3 regions of the Streptomyces sp. KM273126 genome follow, and region 2 is predicted to be linked to each of the others. Evidence: riboswitches for the same ligand, from Rfam matches in the RefSeq annotation. Region 2 holds a riboswitch; each other region holds the start of a gene.

The links. A riboswitch is a leader RNA that binds a small molecule or an ion and turns the genes downstream of it on or off. The one in region 2 is predicted to bind cyclic di-AMP.
Region 1: linked by a shared signal. The riboswitch ahead of E0500_RS07600 (M23 family metallopeptidase) and the one ahead of E0500_RS13770 (C40 family peptidase) in region 2 are both predicted to bind cyclic di-AMP.
Region 3: linked by a shared signal. The riboswitch ahead of E0500_RS04445 (transglycosylase family protein) and the one ahead of E0500_RS13770 (C40 family peptidase) in region 2 are both predicted to bind cyclic di-AMP.

Annotation. Positions count from the first base shown of each region.
Region 1 is NZ_SJXB02000001.1:1,734,248-1,739,235, forward strand. Features, by position in the region: gene E0500_RS07590 (PrsW family intramembrane metalloprotease) at 1-877, shown strand, start outside; gene E0500_RS07595 (aldo/keto reductase) at 1,036-1,986, opposite strand; gene E0500_RS07600 (M23 family metallopeptidase) at 2,086-3,120, opposite strand; cyclic di-AMP (ydaO/yuaA leader) riboswitch at 3,132-3,290, opposite strand; gene ribA (GTP cyclohydrolase II) at 3,598-4,239, opposite strand; gene E0500_RS07610 (MarR family winged helix-turn-helix transcriptional regulator) at 4,403-4,918, opposite strand.
Region 2 is NZ_SJXB02000001.1:3,188,093-3,193,080, forward strand. Features, by position in the region: gene E0500_RS13760 (NlpC/P60 family protein) at 1-136, opposite strand, end outside; gene E0500_RS13765 (hypothetical protein) at 681-1,034, shown strand; gene E0500_RS13770 (C40 family peptidase) at 1,106-2,287, opposite strand; cyclic di-AMP (ydaO/yuaA leader) riboswitch at 2,295-2,464, opposite strand; gene pcrA (DNA helicase PcrA) at 2,940-4,988, shown strand, end outside.
Region 3 is NZ_SJXB02000001.1:1,057,396-1,062,383, forward strand. Features, by position in the region: gene E0500_RS04435 (septum formation initiator family protein) at 1-95, opposite strand, end outside; gene eno (phosphopyruvate hydratase) at 225-1,505, opposite strand; gene E0500_RS04445 (transglycosylase family protein) at 1,828-2,571, opposite strand; cyclic di-AMP (ydaO/yuaA leader) riboswitch at 2,576-2,772, opposite strand; gene E0500_RS04450 (transglycosylase family protein) at 2,977-4,005, opposite strand; gene E0500_RS04455 (hypothetical protein) at 4,296-4,499, shown strand; gene E0500_RS04460 (cytochrome P450) at 4,496-4,988, shown strand, end outside.

The DNA.
Region 1 (4,988 bases), 1.5 Mb from region 2:
CTACCTCGGCACGGCCTTCGGAACCGACCAGCTCAGCGGCGGCAGCGGAATCGCCTCCGTGACGGCCGCGACCTTCTTCGTCCGCGTGATCATGTCGCCCTTCGCGCATCCGCTGTTCAGCGTGTTCACGGGGATCGGCTTCGGGATCGCGGCGCTCTCCGCGGACCGGCACCACGTGCGCCGCGTGCTCCTCCCCCTCTCCGGGCTGCTCCTCGCGATGGGCATGCACGCCCTGTGGAACGGCTCGTCGGCGTTCGGGGAGTTCGGTTTCTTCGCGGTCTACGCGGCGTTCATGGTTCCCGCGTTCGGGCTGCTGACCTGGCTGGTCATCTGGACGCGGCAGCGGGAACTGCGCACCGTGCGGGACGAGTTGCCCGCGTACGCGGCCGCCGGGTGGCTGACGTCGCCCGAGCCGTACGCCCTCGGGAACATGAAGGCGCGACGGCTGGCCCGCGAGTACGCCGGGCACCAGTTCGGTCGGGAAGCGGCGCGGTCGGTCGCCGAGTACGAGGCGTATGCGACCTCGCTCGCCTTTCTGCGGCACCGGGGGCGGCGGGGCCGGGCGAACGCCGATTTCGTCGTACGGGAGCGGGAGTTGCTCTTCGAGCTGTGGCGCCGACGGGAGATCGCCCGTCCCTCCCTGGCGTACGCGGCACAGACCACGGCACCGATGCCCGTGCACGGGAGCGCGTACGGCTACGGGTACGGGTACGGCTACGGATACGGGAGCGCGTACGAGTTCGGGCACGGATACGGGCATGGGTACGGGCATGGACACGAGTACGAGCACGAGCACGGGCCCGCGTTCGAGTACGCGTCGGCGTACGGGCACGGCCCGGCGGCGCCGTATCCCTCCTGCAACCCCTATCAGACGTAGTTCGGGGTAGTCCGGGGTAGTTCGGCGTAGTCAGGAGGCTTCGGACGGTACGGCACCGGCGGTCGGGGTGAGCGCCGGTGCCGAGAGCGGACCGCGGGAAGCGGAACGCAGGAAGCGGAACGCGGGGAACGGACCGACGGAAGCGGACCGCGTCCGCGTCAGCTCCCCTGCGACGCCTCCGTCAGCTTGGCCAGCTCCTCGTCCGTGAGGGTCAGCTCCGCCACCGCCACCAGGGCCGGCAGCTGCTCCACCGTCCGCGCCGAGGCGATCGGTGCGACGACCGTCGGCTGGGCCGCGAGCCAGGCGAGGGCCACTGTGGCGATCTCCGCCCCGCGCGCCCCGGAGATCTCGTCCAGGGCCGCGAGGACCCGTACGCCCTGCTCCTTCTCCAGGTAGGCGCCGGCGCCCTGGGCGCGAGCGCTGTCCACGCTCGTGCCGGGGCGGTACTTGCCGGTGAGGAAGCCCATGGCGAGGGAGAAGTACGGGACGGCGGCGAGCCCGGCGCGGGCGGCGACGTCCTGCAGGGGGCCCTCGTACGTGGAGCGGGAGACCAGGTTGTAGTGCGGCTGGAGCGCCACGTACCGGGCGAGGCCCTCGCGGTCGGAGAAGTCGAGGGAGGCCTGGAGGCGCTCGGGCGAGATGTTGGAGGCCGCGATGGCCCGGACCTTGCCCGCCTTCACCAGGTCGTCGAGCGCCCCGACGATCTCCTCCACCGGGACTTCCGGCTTGTCGAAGTGGGTGTAGTAGAGATCGATGTAGTCGGTGTCCAGACGGCGCAGGGAGGCGTCCGCGGCGGCCTTGATGTTGGCGGCCGTGAGGCCCTGGTAGTCGGGGTGCTGGCTGACCTTCGTGGCGATCACGACGTCGGACCGGTTGCCGCGCGCCTTGACCCACTTGCCGATGACGGTCTCGGACTCGCCGCCCTGGTTGCCCTCGATCCAGGCCGAGTAGGAATCGGCGGTGTCGATGAAGTTGCCGCCCGCGGCCGTGTACGCGTCGAGTACGGCGAAGGACTGTGCCTCGTCGGCGGTCCAGCCGAAGACGTTGCCGCCGAGGGAGAGCGGGAAGACCTCGATGTCGGATGAACCAAGCTTGCGAAGAGAAGTCATGCTTTACAACAACGCCCTCGCCGGACGCACGCATTCCGCGCGTCCGGACGAGGGTTTGTGAATCCGGGAGGAGATCACCTCACCTGCTCCCGGAGGACCTCAGGGGGTGAGCCCCTTGCCCTGCAGCCACGCCATCGGGTCGATGCCCGAGCTGCTGCCGCCCGGGTGGACCTCCATGTGGAGGTGGGCGCCGGTGACGTTGCCGGTGGCGCCGACGCGGCCGATGACGTCGCCGGTCGCGACCTTCTGGCCGACGCTGACGCCGATGGAGGACTGGTGGGCGTACCAGATCTCCGTGCCGTCGTTGAGGGTGAGCACGGTCTTGTAGCCGTACGAACCGTCCCAGCCGGCCTGGGTGATCGTGCCGGTGCCCACGGCCTTGAGCAGGGTGCCCGTGGGGGCGGCGAAGTCGAGGCCGGTGTGCTGGCCGGAGGACCAGTAGGCGCCGGACTGACCGAAGCTGGAGCTGATGGTGTACGAGGACGTCGGCAGCGTGAACTGCTTGGCGAGCTGGGCGAGGCGCTCGGCCTCGGCCTTCTTCCTGGCCTCCTCCTCCGCCTTCGCCTTCTCGGCGGCGGCCTTGGCCTCGGCCTGCTCCCGCTCCTTGGCGGCGGCCTCGGCGGCCTTCTTCGCGGCGGCGGACTCGGCGGCGGCAGCGGCGGCGCGGTCGACCGCTTCCTGCTGCGACTCGGCCTGCTGCATGATGCGGGCGCGCAGCGCCTCACCGGCGTCGTCGGCGCCCTGCTCGGCGTCGGTGAGGCTCAGGCCCGCGCTGCTCAGCGGGGTGGGGGAGCTCTCGGGCTCGTCCTCGGAGTCGAAGACCGAGCCGACGTTCGGCATGTCGGGCATCGAGATGGAGACCGGCGGCTTGCCGGTCTGCGCGGAGGCCATGCCGCCCGCGCCGACGGCGGCTATGACACCGACGCCCAGAACGGTGGAGCTGCGGGCGAGTCCGCCACGCTGCTTGGCGACGCGGTGCCGGCCGCGAAGGGGACGAATGGACTCCGCGGTGGGGTTCCACTCCTGCCAGGGGCCCTCGTCCTGGCTGTTGTAGCCGCCATACCCGAAGGTGTCGCTGTCGCCGTGTCGGTTCGGCACGGACGGAGCTTCGGTCGCAGACCGGTTCGACGCCACGTGGGCGTACTCCTTTCCTTCCTTCTCGCCTACCGGGTTAGCTGACGGGTTCGGAGCAGGAAGGTCTCCTACGCGCGTAAACCAGCCGTGCTTCCACGGTGGTTTCCGCGCGATTCACCCCAGGGTTGGTGGTTCCCCGGTTCCCTTGCGGGATTCGGCGCGTGCGCACGGAGCCGCCTCTTGTGACGGCTGGGACGACCGCGCTGCGTTATCGAACGTTAATAGACGTGCGGGCCGTATTCCAAGCGGTTCCGGATGATCGTTCACGCCCGTGCGCGGGATTTAGGGGGCATGGGGGGCCGAATAAGGGCGAGCTACCCCTGTATCAGGTGTCACAAGAGTTCTGATGGTATGTCAGATGTTATGCGGAGTGAGGCTGTTCGGACACGCTCGGTGATCGTGAATATGGGGAAGTCGTGAACGGTCATCGCCGGGGCTTCCTCGTGGACACCCTGGCGAATGCCGGGAGTTGGGCCGTCAGCCCGCGGAGAGCTCCGCCAGGTCCGCCAAGGGCAGCGTGTGCTGGGTCTGGAGGACCTTCGCCCGCAGATAGCGGACATTGTGGGCGGTGGTGAAGACGCCGGTGGGGACGCGAGTACGGACCTTGACCCCGAGGTCACGGAGCTGCTGCGCCTTGTCGGGATTGTTGGACAGCAGGTCCAGGGTGTCGATACCGAGGGCCTGGAGCATCTGCGCGGCGGCCGTGTAGTCGCGGGCGTCCTCAGGGAGGCCGAGGGCGGTGTTGGCGGCGTACGTGTCGAGACCCTCGTCCTGGAGGGCGTACGCGTCGAGCTTGTTGTAGAGGCCGATGCCCCGGCCCTCCTGGCGGAGGTAGAGGAGGACCCCACCGCGGTCTGCGATCTGCTCCACCGCCTCGCGCAGCTGCGGGCCGCAGTCGCAGCGGGCCGAGCCGAAGACGTCGCCGGTCAGGCACTCCGAGTGCAGGCGGACCAGCGGGGTGGCGCCGGGCGCGGGCTCGCCGAGGACGACGGCCACGTGCTCCCGCCCGTCGGCCAGACCGTGGAAGGTGACCAGCTCGGCGTCGACGCCGTATCCGTCGTGGAAGCGCAGCGGGACCCGGACGCGGGAGCGGGGGGTGGCGGTGGGCTGGTCGGACATGCGGGCCTCCGGGCCAGGTGCGGGTGCAAGGTCGGGGATCTGATTCAGTTTTGAAGCAAATCGCCTCACGAGGACGACCATAACCCTGCTTCAAACTTCAAGCAACCCTGATGGGGGCGACGCATTCCCCGGTCGGGCGAGATCGCGGAGCCGGCCCCATGGACTAACTCGAAGGACAGGAGCGGCGGCGCCACGGGAGGTCGTCAGGGGTGACCGCCTCAGTGCCGTCGCCCTGGAGCGCCTTCGTGATGCCCGTACAGATCCGCTCCAACTGCTCCACCTGCCCCGGGTCGAGGTGGTCGAACACCGCCCTGCGAACCGTCTCGACGTGCCCCGGTGCCGTACGCTCCAGGAGGGCCATGCCCTCGTCCGTCAGCACCGCGACGCTCCCCCGCTTGTCCCACTCGCAGTCCTCGCGCCGCACCGCACCGTCCTTCTCCAGGCGGGCCACGGCGTACGTCAGCCGACTGCGCGTGATCTTCAGCACCTCGGCGAGATCGGTCATCCGCAGACGCCGGTCCGGCGCCTCGGAGAGCATGGCCAGCACGGAGTAGTACAGGTGCGGCAGACCCGCCTCCTGCTGGAGCTGACGGTCGAGCGTGTCCTCCAGAAGCGCCGACGCGGCAATGTACGCGCGCCAGGCACGCTGTTCCTCGGGGCTGAGCCAGCGGGTCGTCATACGGACAGTGTAGTTATTGTTTAAAACTTGAACCAGGTGCCCGCGTGGCAGCCGCCCGAGGCCACCCACC
Region 2 (4,988 bases):
CTGTGGGCTGCGGTTCGGCGTGCCCGGTGCCGTCGAAGCCGGTCGCGCTCGCCGCGCCCGCCAGGGCGATCGTGACGGCGGTACGGGCCGTGGTGCCGCTGAGGGGGCGCTGTCTGGGCCTGCGGTGCACTGGCAAGTGGACGTCACGTCCTTTCGTACGACGCGTTACGACCGAGACGGCCTCTTCGGCCGCGGCCGCCGTGGGGGGTCGGCGGTCGCGCGTCCGGCGGCGGCCCGCACAGGGGCAGCGGGCCGCCGCCGGACCTCTCGGCGGAGGTGCCCGACTGCCGCCCCTGGCCCGGGCGGCGGTGGGGAGCGGGCACCTGCTGGAGGACGCTAAATGTGGCTGTGTCCGCTCGGTGACGCCATGTACGGAACTGGCCCCAGTGGACCAATGGTGACCATATGTGACCGTGATCCCTGCCTGGCGGCACCGCCTTCACGCAGAGCGATGATCAATGCGGTGGTTTGGGGGCAACCGGCGGCGAGGCGGTGCTATGGGGCGCATATATGCGGCGGGTTGTCTGGTGTGTGGCAGGGCCTGCTATGCGGTGAAGGTCCGGGTTTTCAGGGGTGGCGGCGCGGCGTACCAAGTACCGGAGACTTTCCGCAGCCAGTACCGGCGGCTTTCCGGGGCCGGTGCCAAGCCGCGAAAGAGGCCCTGGCTAGGCTCCGGCTCCATGGACATACTCATCCATCTCTTCGTCGCCCTGCACATCATCGGTATCGCCTCCCTTCTGGGCGGCTTTCTCACCCAGATGAAGGCGATGGGGCAGGGGACGGCCCGTTTCGTGCCCGCCATGCTGCACGGTGCGCTGACGATGCTCATCACCGGTGCCGTTCTGGTCGGCCTCAACCAGGCCGACGACCAGACGGTCAACAACGTCAAGATCGGCGTGAAGCTGGCCCTGCTGGTCGTGATCCTCGGGCTCGTCTACGTGAAGCGCGACGAGGAACAGGTGGAGAAGGGGCTGTTCGGCCTGGTGGGCGCCCTGACCACGGCGAACATCTTCATCGCGGTGCTCTGGACCTGACCGGGAACCGCGCCGGCCCCGACCGGCGACCGAGGAGTCGGGCGCCGGCCAGGGCCGGGAGGGTGCGACCGTTACGCCGGCCGCACCACGCTGTGGATCGACGACTCGCCGTCGTAGAAGATCGACTCCTCGCGGACGTACGTCCCCGGCTTGGGCGCGTGGATCATCATGCCGTTGCCGATGTAGATCCCGACGTGGGTGATGTCGTCGTAGAAGAAGACGAGGTCGCCGGGCCTGGCGTCGGCGACTGAGACGGTCTTGCCTGCGTTGACCTGGTCGTACGTGGTGCGCGGCAGGTCGACGCCGGCGGCCTTCCAGGCGTCCTGGGTGAGCCCGGAGCAGTCGTACGAGTCGGGGCCGGTCGCGCCCCAGACGTACGGTTTGCCGATCTGCGCGCGGGCGAACGCGATGACCTTGGCGGCCTTCGTGGCGTAGGTGGAGTCCTCTGCCGGGGCCTCGACGGTGGAGCTGCTGCCGGCGCTCTGCTCCTGGGCCGCCTCCTGCTTCCGTTTCTCCGCCTCGGCCGCCAGCCGCTTCTTCTCCGCCTCGGCCGCCTGCTGCCGCGCCAGCTCCTCAGCCCGGCGCTCGGCCTCCTCCTGCTTCTTCTTCTCGATCGCCGCGAGGCGGGCCTTCTCCTCGGCGGTCAGCTTGTCCAGCAGTTGACGGGCCTCGGTGAGCTTCGCCTGGACCTGCGCCTTGCTCGCCTTCAGCGTGGACTGCGACTGGGTGAGCGACTCCAGGCCCTCGGTGGCCTCCTGGCGCTTCTGAGCCGTCTCGGTCCGCTGGGTGACGTAGTCGTCGACCACTTCCTTCTGACGTTCCGTCAAGCGGTCCATCAGCTGGGTCTGGTCGAAGTAGTCCTGCGGGTTGTCCGCCAGCAGCATCGTTGCTGTGCCCGGGGCCGCGGCGCCTGTCCTGTACTGGGCGGCGGCGAACGAGCCCAGCTGCTGCCGGGCCTCGTTGAGCTTCTCCGTGCGCTTGGCGACATCGTCGAGGAGCGTGGCGACGCGCTTCTTCTGCTTGGCCGTCTTCTCCTCGGCCGCGTTGTACTTGTCGGTCGCCGACTCGGCCTGGCGGTAGAGGTCGCCGACCTTCTTCTCGACTTCTTCGAGGCTCGGCTTGTCGTCGGTCGAGGGTGCGGCGGTCGCTGTCTGGGAGAACAGGGCCATCGAGGTCAGCGCCGCCGTCGCGAGGGCGGGTGTCCGTATGCCTGTGCGCGTCCGGGCGGGACGCGACTTTCGGTGCGGCGCCATGAAAGGCGGCTCCTTCCGTTGTCCGCCTACCGAGTTAGCTGTCGGGTTCGGGCGCGTGCATTGGAAGGTGTGCCCTACGGCCCTTGCCGTGTGCGGCAGGTGGGCCGATTCACCCCAAGGTCGGTGGGTCCCCGGCTCCGGCTCCGCGAGGGGCGCCGGACTCGGCGGAGGCCGCCCGGCCCGGCGAGGTTCGCCGGTTGGGTCGAGCGGCCTACCAAGAACGCTAGCCAATTCGTGTGGCGCCTGTGAAGGTTGATGCGCGATATGCCCGATACGTTTTCGTGACCTTAGTCAACATGGCTGCCGCGTGTGACGAATTCGGAGTGATCTGTGGATGCATGATCTCTCATATGCGATACGCCTGTTATGGGGTTTAAGGTGCGGTCGGTCGTGATTCCGTGCTGCCGGTTCCGGGGTGGGGCCGCGGTGATCCGTTGCGGTGGAGGGGTCGGGTCTTCACCTGGCGACCGCGGACGGTGGCAGCGTGAACCCGGATGGTGACAGCGTGGACCCGGACGGTCATACGGCGTGAACCCGGACGGTCATAATTCCGGGAGAGGCCAGCCCTTGAAGATCGTCGGCAGCGCGCGCTCGGACCGAGTTTGCGGGGTGGCCCCTCGGTGTCGGTGGGGCGGCCTAGACTCGGAGAGCGATGAGCAGCCTTTTCGATGACAGCTTCCTGGCGGACCTCAAGGCCCCGCGGGCCCATGAGGAAGAGCCTCCGCCGCCGCCCGAGGACGAGCACGTACCGGAGCCGATTCCGGACGATCTGTTCGGCGGCAGGTTCGACGCGCCGCCGGACCGGGACGCCTACTACCGCGACGGCGAGCCACGCCCCGCGGTGGACCCGGCCGCGCTCCTGGAGGGGCTGAACGAGAACCAGCGCGCGGCGGTCGTCCACTCCGGCTCCCCCCTGCTCATCGTGGCCGGCGCCGGCTCCGGCAAGACCCGCGTGCTCACCCACCGCATCGCGCACCTGCTCGGCGAGCGGAACGTCCACCCCGGCCAGATCCTCGCGATCACCTTCACCAACAAGGCCGCGGGCGAGATGAAGGAGCGCGTCGAGCAGCTCGTCGGCCCGCGCGCGAACGCGATGTGGGTGATGACCTTCCACAGCGCGTGCGTACGGATTCTGCGGCGGGAGAGCAAGAAGCTCGGCTTCACGTCGTCCTTCTCGATCTACGACGCTGCCGACAGCAAGCGGCTGATGGCGCTCGTCTGCCGTGACCTGGACCTCGACCCGAAGCGTTTCCCGCCCAAGTCGTTCAGCGCCAAGATCTCGAACCTGAAGAACGAGCTGATCGACGAGGAGGACTTCGCCGCCCAGGCCGCCGACGGCTTCGAGAAGACCCTCGCCCAGGCGTACGCGCTGTACCAGTCGCGGCTGCGCGAGGCCAACGCACTCGACTTCGACGACCTGATCATGACGACGGTCAATCTGCTCCGCGCCTTCCCGGACGTCGCCGAGCACTACCGCCGCCGCTTCCGGCACGTCCTCGTCGACGAGTACCAGGACACCAACCACGCCCAGTACGCACTCGTACGGGAACTCGTCGGGACCTCCGAGCACCCCGTCGACGTACCGCCCGGTGAGTACGACGTCCCGCCCGCCGAGCTGTGCGTCGTGGGTGACGCCGACCAGTCCATCTACGCCTTCCGCGGCGCGACCATCCGCAACATCCTCCAGTTCGAGGAGGACTACCCGGACGCGACGACGATCCTGCTGGAGCAGAACTACCGCTCCACGCAGACGATCCTCTCCGCCGCCAACGCGGTCATCGAGCGCAACGAGTCCCGCCGCCCCAAGAACCTGTGGACGCATGCCGGAGCCGGTGCCCAGATCACCGGCTATGTCGCGGACACGGAGCACGACGAGGCGCAGTTCATCGCCGACGAGATAGACCGCCTGACGGACGTGGGCGAGGCCAAGGCCGGGGATGTCGCGGTCTTCTACCGCACGAACGCCCAGTCCCGTGTCTTCGAAGAGGTCTTCATCCGCGTCGGCCTGCCCTACAAGGTCGTCGGCGGCGTCCGCTTCTACGAGCGCAAGGAGGTCCGGGACGTCCTCGCCTACCTCAGGGTGCTGGCCAACCCGGAGGACTCGGTCCCGCTGCGCCGCATCCTGAACGTGCCCAAGCGCGGCATCGGCGAGCGCGCCGAAGCGATGATCGACGCCCTCGCCCAGCGCGAGAAGATCAGCTTCCCGCAGGCGCTGCGGCGTGTGGACGAGGCGTACGGCATGGCCGCGCGCTCCACGAACGCCGTCAAACGCTTCAACACGCTCATGGAGGACCTGCGCACGATCGTGGACTCGGGTGCGGGCCCGGCGACGGTCCTGGAAGCGATCCTCGAACGCACCGGCTACCTGGCCGAGTTGCAGGCCTCGACCGACCCCCAGGACGAGACCCGCATCGAGAACCTCCAGGAACTCGCCGCCGTGGCCCTGGAGTTCGAGCAGGAGCGCGCCGAGGGCGAGTCGGTGGCCCTGTCCGACTTCCTGGAACAGGTCGCCCTGGTCGCCGACTCGGACCAGATCCCGGACGAGGAGGAGGACGGCTCCGGCGTCATCACGCTGATGACCCTCCACACCGCCAAGGGCCTGGAGTTCCCGGTCGTCTTCCTCACCGGCATGGAGGACGGTGTCTTCCCGCACATGCGCGCCCTCGGCCAGACCAAGGAACTGGAGGAGGAGCGGCGCCTG
Region 3 (4,988 bases), 2.1 Mb from region 2:
CTGGTCTGGGAGCGGTAGACACGGGCCGCCGTCTGCTCACCGAGCAGTCGCAGCCTGGTCGCGGTGGAGAAACGGTCCCGGTCCTTGACGGCCATTCAGCCTCTCCGCCTCCGCTTGCCTGCGTGCTTCCTACGTGCGTACGTCCCCGCACACGGTACGGGACCGGGCACGGGGACGTACGTACGACGGGCCAAGCCTTGCCGCTGGGCGGCTCAGCCCCTGGCTCAGCCCTTGAAGCGGGGGAAGGCGCTGCGGCCCGCGTACACCGCCGCGTCGTCGAGGATCTCCTCGATGCGCAGCAGCTGGTTGTACTTGGCGACGCGCTCGGAGCGGGCCGGGGCGCCGGTCTTGATCTGGCCGCAGTTGGTGGCGACGGCCAGATCGGCGATGGTGACGTCCTCCGTCTCACCGGAGCGGTGGGACATCATGCACTTGAAGCCGTTGCGCTGGGCCATCTCGACGGCGTCCAGGGTCTCGGTGAGCGAGCCGATCTGGTTCACCTTCACCAGCAGGGCGTTGGCCGCGCCCTCGTCGATACCGCGGGCCAGGCGCTCGGGGTTGGTGACGAACAGGTCGTCGCCGACGAGCTGGACCTTGTCACCGAGCTTGTCGGTGATGGTCTTCCAGCCGTCCCAGTCGTCCTCGAACAGCGGGTCCTCGATGGAGACCAGCGGGTAGGCCTCGACCAGCTCCGCGTAGTAGTCCGTCATCTCGGCGGCGGAGCGCGTCTTGCCCTCGAAGACGTAGGAGCCGTCCTTGTAGAACTCGGAGGCGGCGACGTCGAGCGCGAGGGCGATCTGCTCGCCGGGGGTGTAGCCGGCCTCCTTGATCGCCTCAAGGATGAGGTCGAGGGCCTCGCGGTTGGAGCCGAGGTTCGGGGCGAAGCCGCCCTCGTCGCCGAGGCCGGTGGCCAGGCCCTTGCTCTTCAGGACCTTCTTCAGGGTGTGGTAGATCTCGGCGCCCCAGCGCAGGGCCTCGGAGAAGGTCTCCGCACCGATGGGGGCGATCATGAACTCCTGGATGTCCACGTTGGAGTCGGCGTGCGAGCCGCCGTTCAGGATGTTCATCATCGGCACCGGCAGCAGGTGCGCGTTCGGACCGCCCAGGTAACGGAAGAGGGGCAGGTCGGACGCCTCGGAGGCGGCGTGGGCGACGGCGAGGGAGACGCCGAGGATGGCGTTGGCGCCGAGCGAGCCCTTGTTGTCGGTGGCGTCCAGGTCGAACATCGCCTGGTCGATCAGGCGCTGCTCGGTGGCGTCGTAGCCGACCAGCTCCGGACCGATCTGCTCGATCACGGCCAGGACGGCCTTCTCGACGCCCTTGCCGAGGTAGCGGTTCGAGTCGCCGTCGCGGAGCTCGATGGCCTCGAAGGCGCCCGTGGAGGCGCCGGACGGGACGGCGGCACGACCGGTGCTGCCGTCGTCGAGGCCGACCTCGACCTCGACCGTGGGGTTGCCTCGGGAGTCCAGGATTTCCCGGGCTACGACGACGTCGATGGACGGCACGAGCATCTCCTTCTGGATGTGACGCGTTACGCGGGCCGTGGTAGCCCTGCGGGATGAGCCTAACCGGCTCCGGGCGGTCAGCCAGTCTCCCGCCCACCCGGTGGACCAAACCGAGAGTAAATTGTTCCTGAACTGAACAAAACAGGGGGCACAAAAGACGCCGCCCTGGTGCGCACGTGGGCACGAAAAACCCCGCCCCGGTGCGTACGGGGGAACACGCACCGGGGCGGGGAGCCCGTGGGGACGGGGGCCCTCACGAGGCCTCCACCATGGTGGACACGGATGTGAGGGCGCCGCGGTTCAGCCGTGAACGCGCCTGTTCTCAGCGCAGGTGCAGCTGCTGGCCGGGGTAGATGAGGTCGGCCTCGTCGATGATGTCCTTGTTCAGCTTGAAGAGCTTCTGCCAGCCACCCTTGACCTTCTTCTTCTCGGCGATGCCGCTGAGGGTGTCACCCTTGACGACCTTGTACTCGCCGTCACCCTTCTTGACCTTCTTACCGGTCGGGGTCTCGACGGTGACCCGCTCCGAGGAACGCGAGGCGCGCTGCTCCTGGCCGCCGGAGCTCTTGGTGCTCTGCTCGGCGGAGCCGGAGTTCGAGGACGAGCCCGAGCCGGAGGACGAGCCGGAGCCCGAGGTGGAGCCCGAGTTCGAGGAGGAGCCGGAGTCCGAGGAGGCGCCGCCGCCGTCGTACGCGGCGCTGGACAGGCCCGTGCCGCAGGTCGGCCAGGCGCCCTTGCCCTGGCTCGCGAGGACCTTCTCGGCGATCTCGATCTGCTGGGCCTTGCTGGCCTGGTCGGCGCTGGCGGCGTACTTCGTACCGCCGTACGCGGCCCAGGTGGAGGCGGAGAACTGCAGACCGCCGTAGTAGCCGTTGCCGGTGTTGATGGACCAGTTGCCGCCGGACTCGCACTGGGCGACGGCGTCCCACTCGGAGCCGGTGGCGGCGGAGGCGGTGCCGGTCGCGAGCAGCGGGGCGGCTATGGCGGCGCCGGTGACGCCGGCGAACGCGGCGATGCGGCTGGCCTTGGACGGACGACGGTGCTTGCCCTTGCACGAAGACAGCATGGAGTGATCCCCTCACCGACGCCTGCGAGGTGAGCTGTCGGGTTCGGGCCGGATGAGTTGCCCGGCCGCACGGTTGGCTGCGGATGACTTCCGCTGCCGCTTCCGCACGGCTTCGCCCCAAGCCGTCCCCGGTCGTCTCCCAACTCCCGGGCCCGGCGCCTACCTTGGGTCCCCCGCTCCTGCCTGCGGCGCTTGACGCGACGACTGTTCCCGGGCGGCCACTGGCAGGATTCGGCGTTGCGGCAGCCGGGGCCCGCGGTGGCGAGCGGTCTTGACCGTAGACCCGCGATTCGCGGAATTTCAAAGACGATCAGGGCTTCTGAGATCTATCTCTCACTGCGTTTAAATCGGACATTCAGTGGCGAACCGGTACGTGAACTTCCGCTATTCCGCGCCCTATTCGGCCTATTCGGCAGGGAGCTCCAGGGTCCGACCGGGGACGATGTTGTCCGCGTCGGCGCCGATGGCCTGCCTGTTCGCGTCGTACAGGGCACGCCATCCGCCGTCGAGGTCAAGGGAGTCGGCGATGGACGCGAGGGTGTCGCCGACCCGGACGGTGTACGCGTGGCGGCCGGAGGAGGCTTTGACGCTGTCGACCGCGGCCTCGTCGGCACTGGCACCGCGGTGACGGCCGGCACCGCCCGCGCCGGCTCCGCCCGTTCCGGTGTCGGCTGCCCCGGCTTCGACCGAGCCGGAGTCGACCGCGCCCGTGTCGACGAGACTCCAAGAGCCCACCTTTTGCTCCAACTTGTCCGAGTCGTCGCCCGCCGGGTCTTCTATGGGTGAGCTGTCGGGCGACTGTGAAGCACTGGCGTCGGAACCGGCGGGCGTGCCGGGCTTCGCGGAACTGTCCGCCGAGGCGGACGCAGACGGCGACGACGAAGGATCCGGGGAGGATTCGGACGACGAGCCCGGTGAACCGGGAGAGTCGGATGAGTCAGACGAGTCGGATGACTCTGCCGCCTTGGGCGACTTGGACAATCCGGAGGAACCGGATGATCCCGATCCGTCGGAGGACGAGTCGCCGGCCACGCCGGTGTCGATGGCGACCGAGCCGGACTCCTCGGTGAGCCCGTGGAGCAGCCCGCAGGCACGCCACGCACCGACACCCTGGTCCTCCAGGATCTTCTGGGCGACGGCGATCTGCTGGGAACGGCTCGCCAGATCGGGGCTGACGGCGTAGTCGAGGCCGCCGTACTCCTCCCAGTCGTCCTGGGTCAACTGCAGGCCACCGAAGCGCCCGTTGCCCGTGTCGGCGCTCCAGGAGCCGCCGCTCTCGCACTCGGCCACGCTGTCCCACACGGTGTTGTCGGCGGCACTGGCCCCCGTGGCACCGAGGAGCGGGATGGCGATGGCGGAGCCGGTCACGCCAGCCGCGACGAGAAGAGCCGGAGCCTGACGGGGGCGCCGGTGACGACCGTTCCCGGAGAGCATGGGGGGACCTTTCGCGAGACAGAGGTGACCGGCGCGACGGGTGGTGCGGGGCGTCACGCTGCTCGGTGAACGTATCGGCAGTCTTCGGCTTGTCACAAGTTCATGCCGCGCAGATCACGTGAAGATCACAGTGTTTCGGGTGTGTCATCGCGACAGGTTCCGACGTGATCCGCGCGGTGACCTCGGTGAGGGACGGAACAGGGGGCAGGAGGAGGGGAAGGACAGGGGGCAGGACACGTGGCTGACGCCCGTGCCTGCGTGCCGCTTCCGCGGTGGTTCAGGTGGTTCAGGTGGTTCAGGTGGTTCAGGTGGTTCAGGTGGTTCAGGTGGTTCAGGTGGTTCAGCGAAACGGGCCGAAACTCCTCTTGAACCACGTGCGCGTCTTGAAGCACGTGCGCGTCTTGAACCATGTGCTCGCCTTGAACGATGCCGGCCGGTACCCCGCAGTTCAGCAGCGCGTGCAGGAACCGGCTCCCTATACGGTCATCGTGTGAACGCCCCGAACACCGCCCCCGAACTCTTCACCTGGGAGTTCGCCACCGACCCGTACCCGGCCTACGCGTGGCTGCGCGAGCACTCCCCCGTGCACTGGACGAAACTGCCGAGCGGGGTCGAGGCATGGCTGGTGACTCGCTACGCCGATGCGCGTCAGGCCCTCGCGGACGGCAGGCTGTCGAAGAACCCCGAGCATCACGCCGAGGACGCACAGGGCAAGAGCAGGACCGGCATACCCGGGGAGCGCAACGCCAATCTCATGGCGCATCTGCTGAACATCGACCCGCCGGACCACACTCGGCTGCGCCGCCTCGTCTCCAAGGCCTTCACCCCCCGTCGAGTGGTCGAATTCGCGCCTCGCGTACAGGAGTTGGCAGACGGTCTCATCGACCGATTCGCGCCACAGGGCGAGGCCGACCTCATCCACGACTTCGCCTTCCCTCTCCCCATCTACGCGATCTGCGATCTGCTCGGCGTCCCGCGCGAGG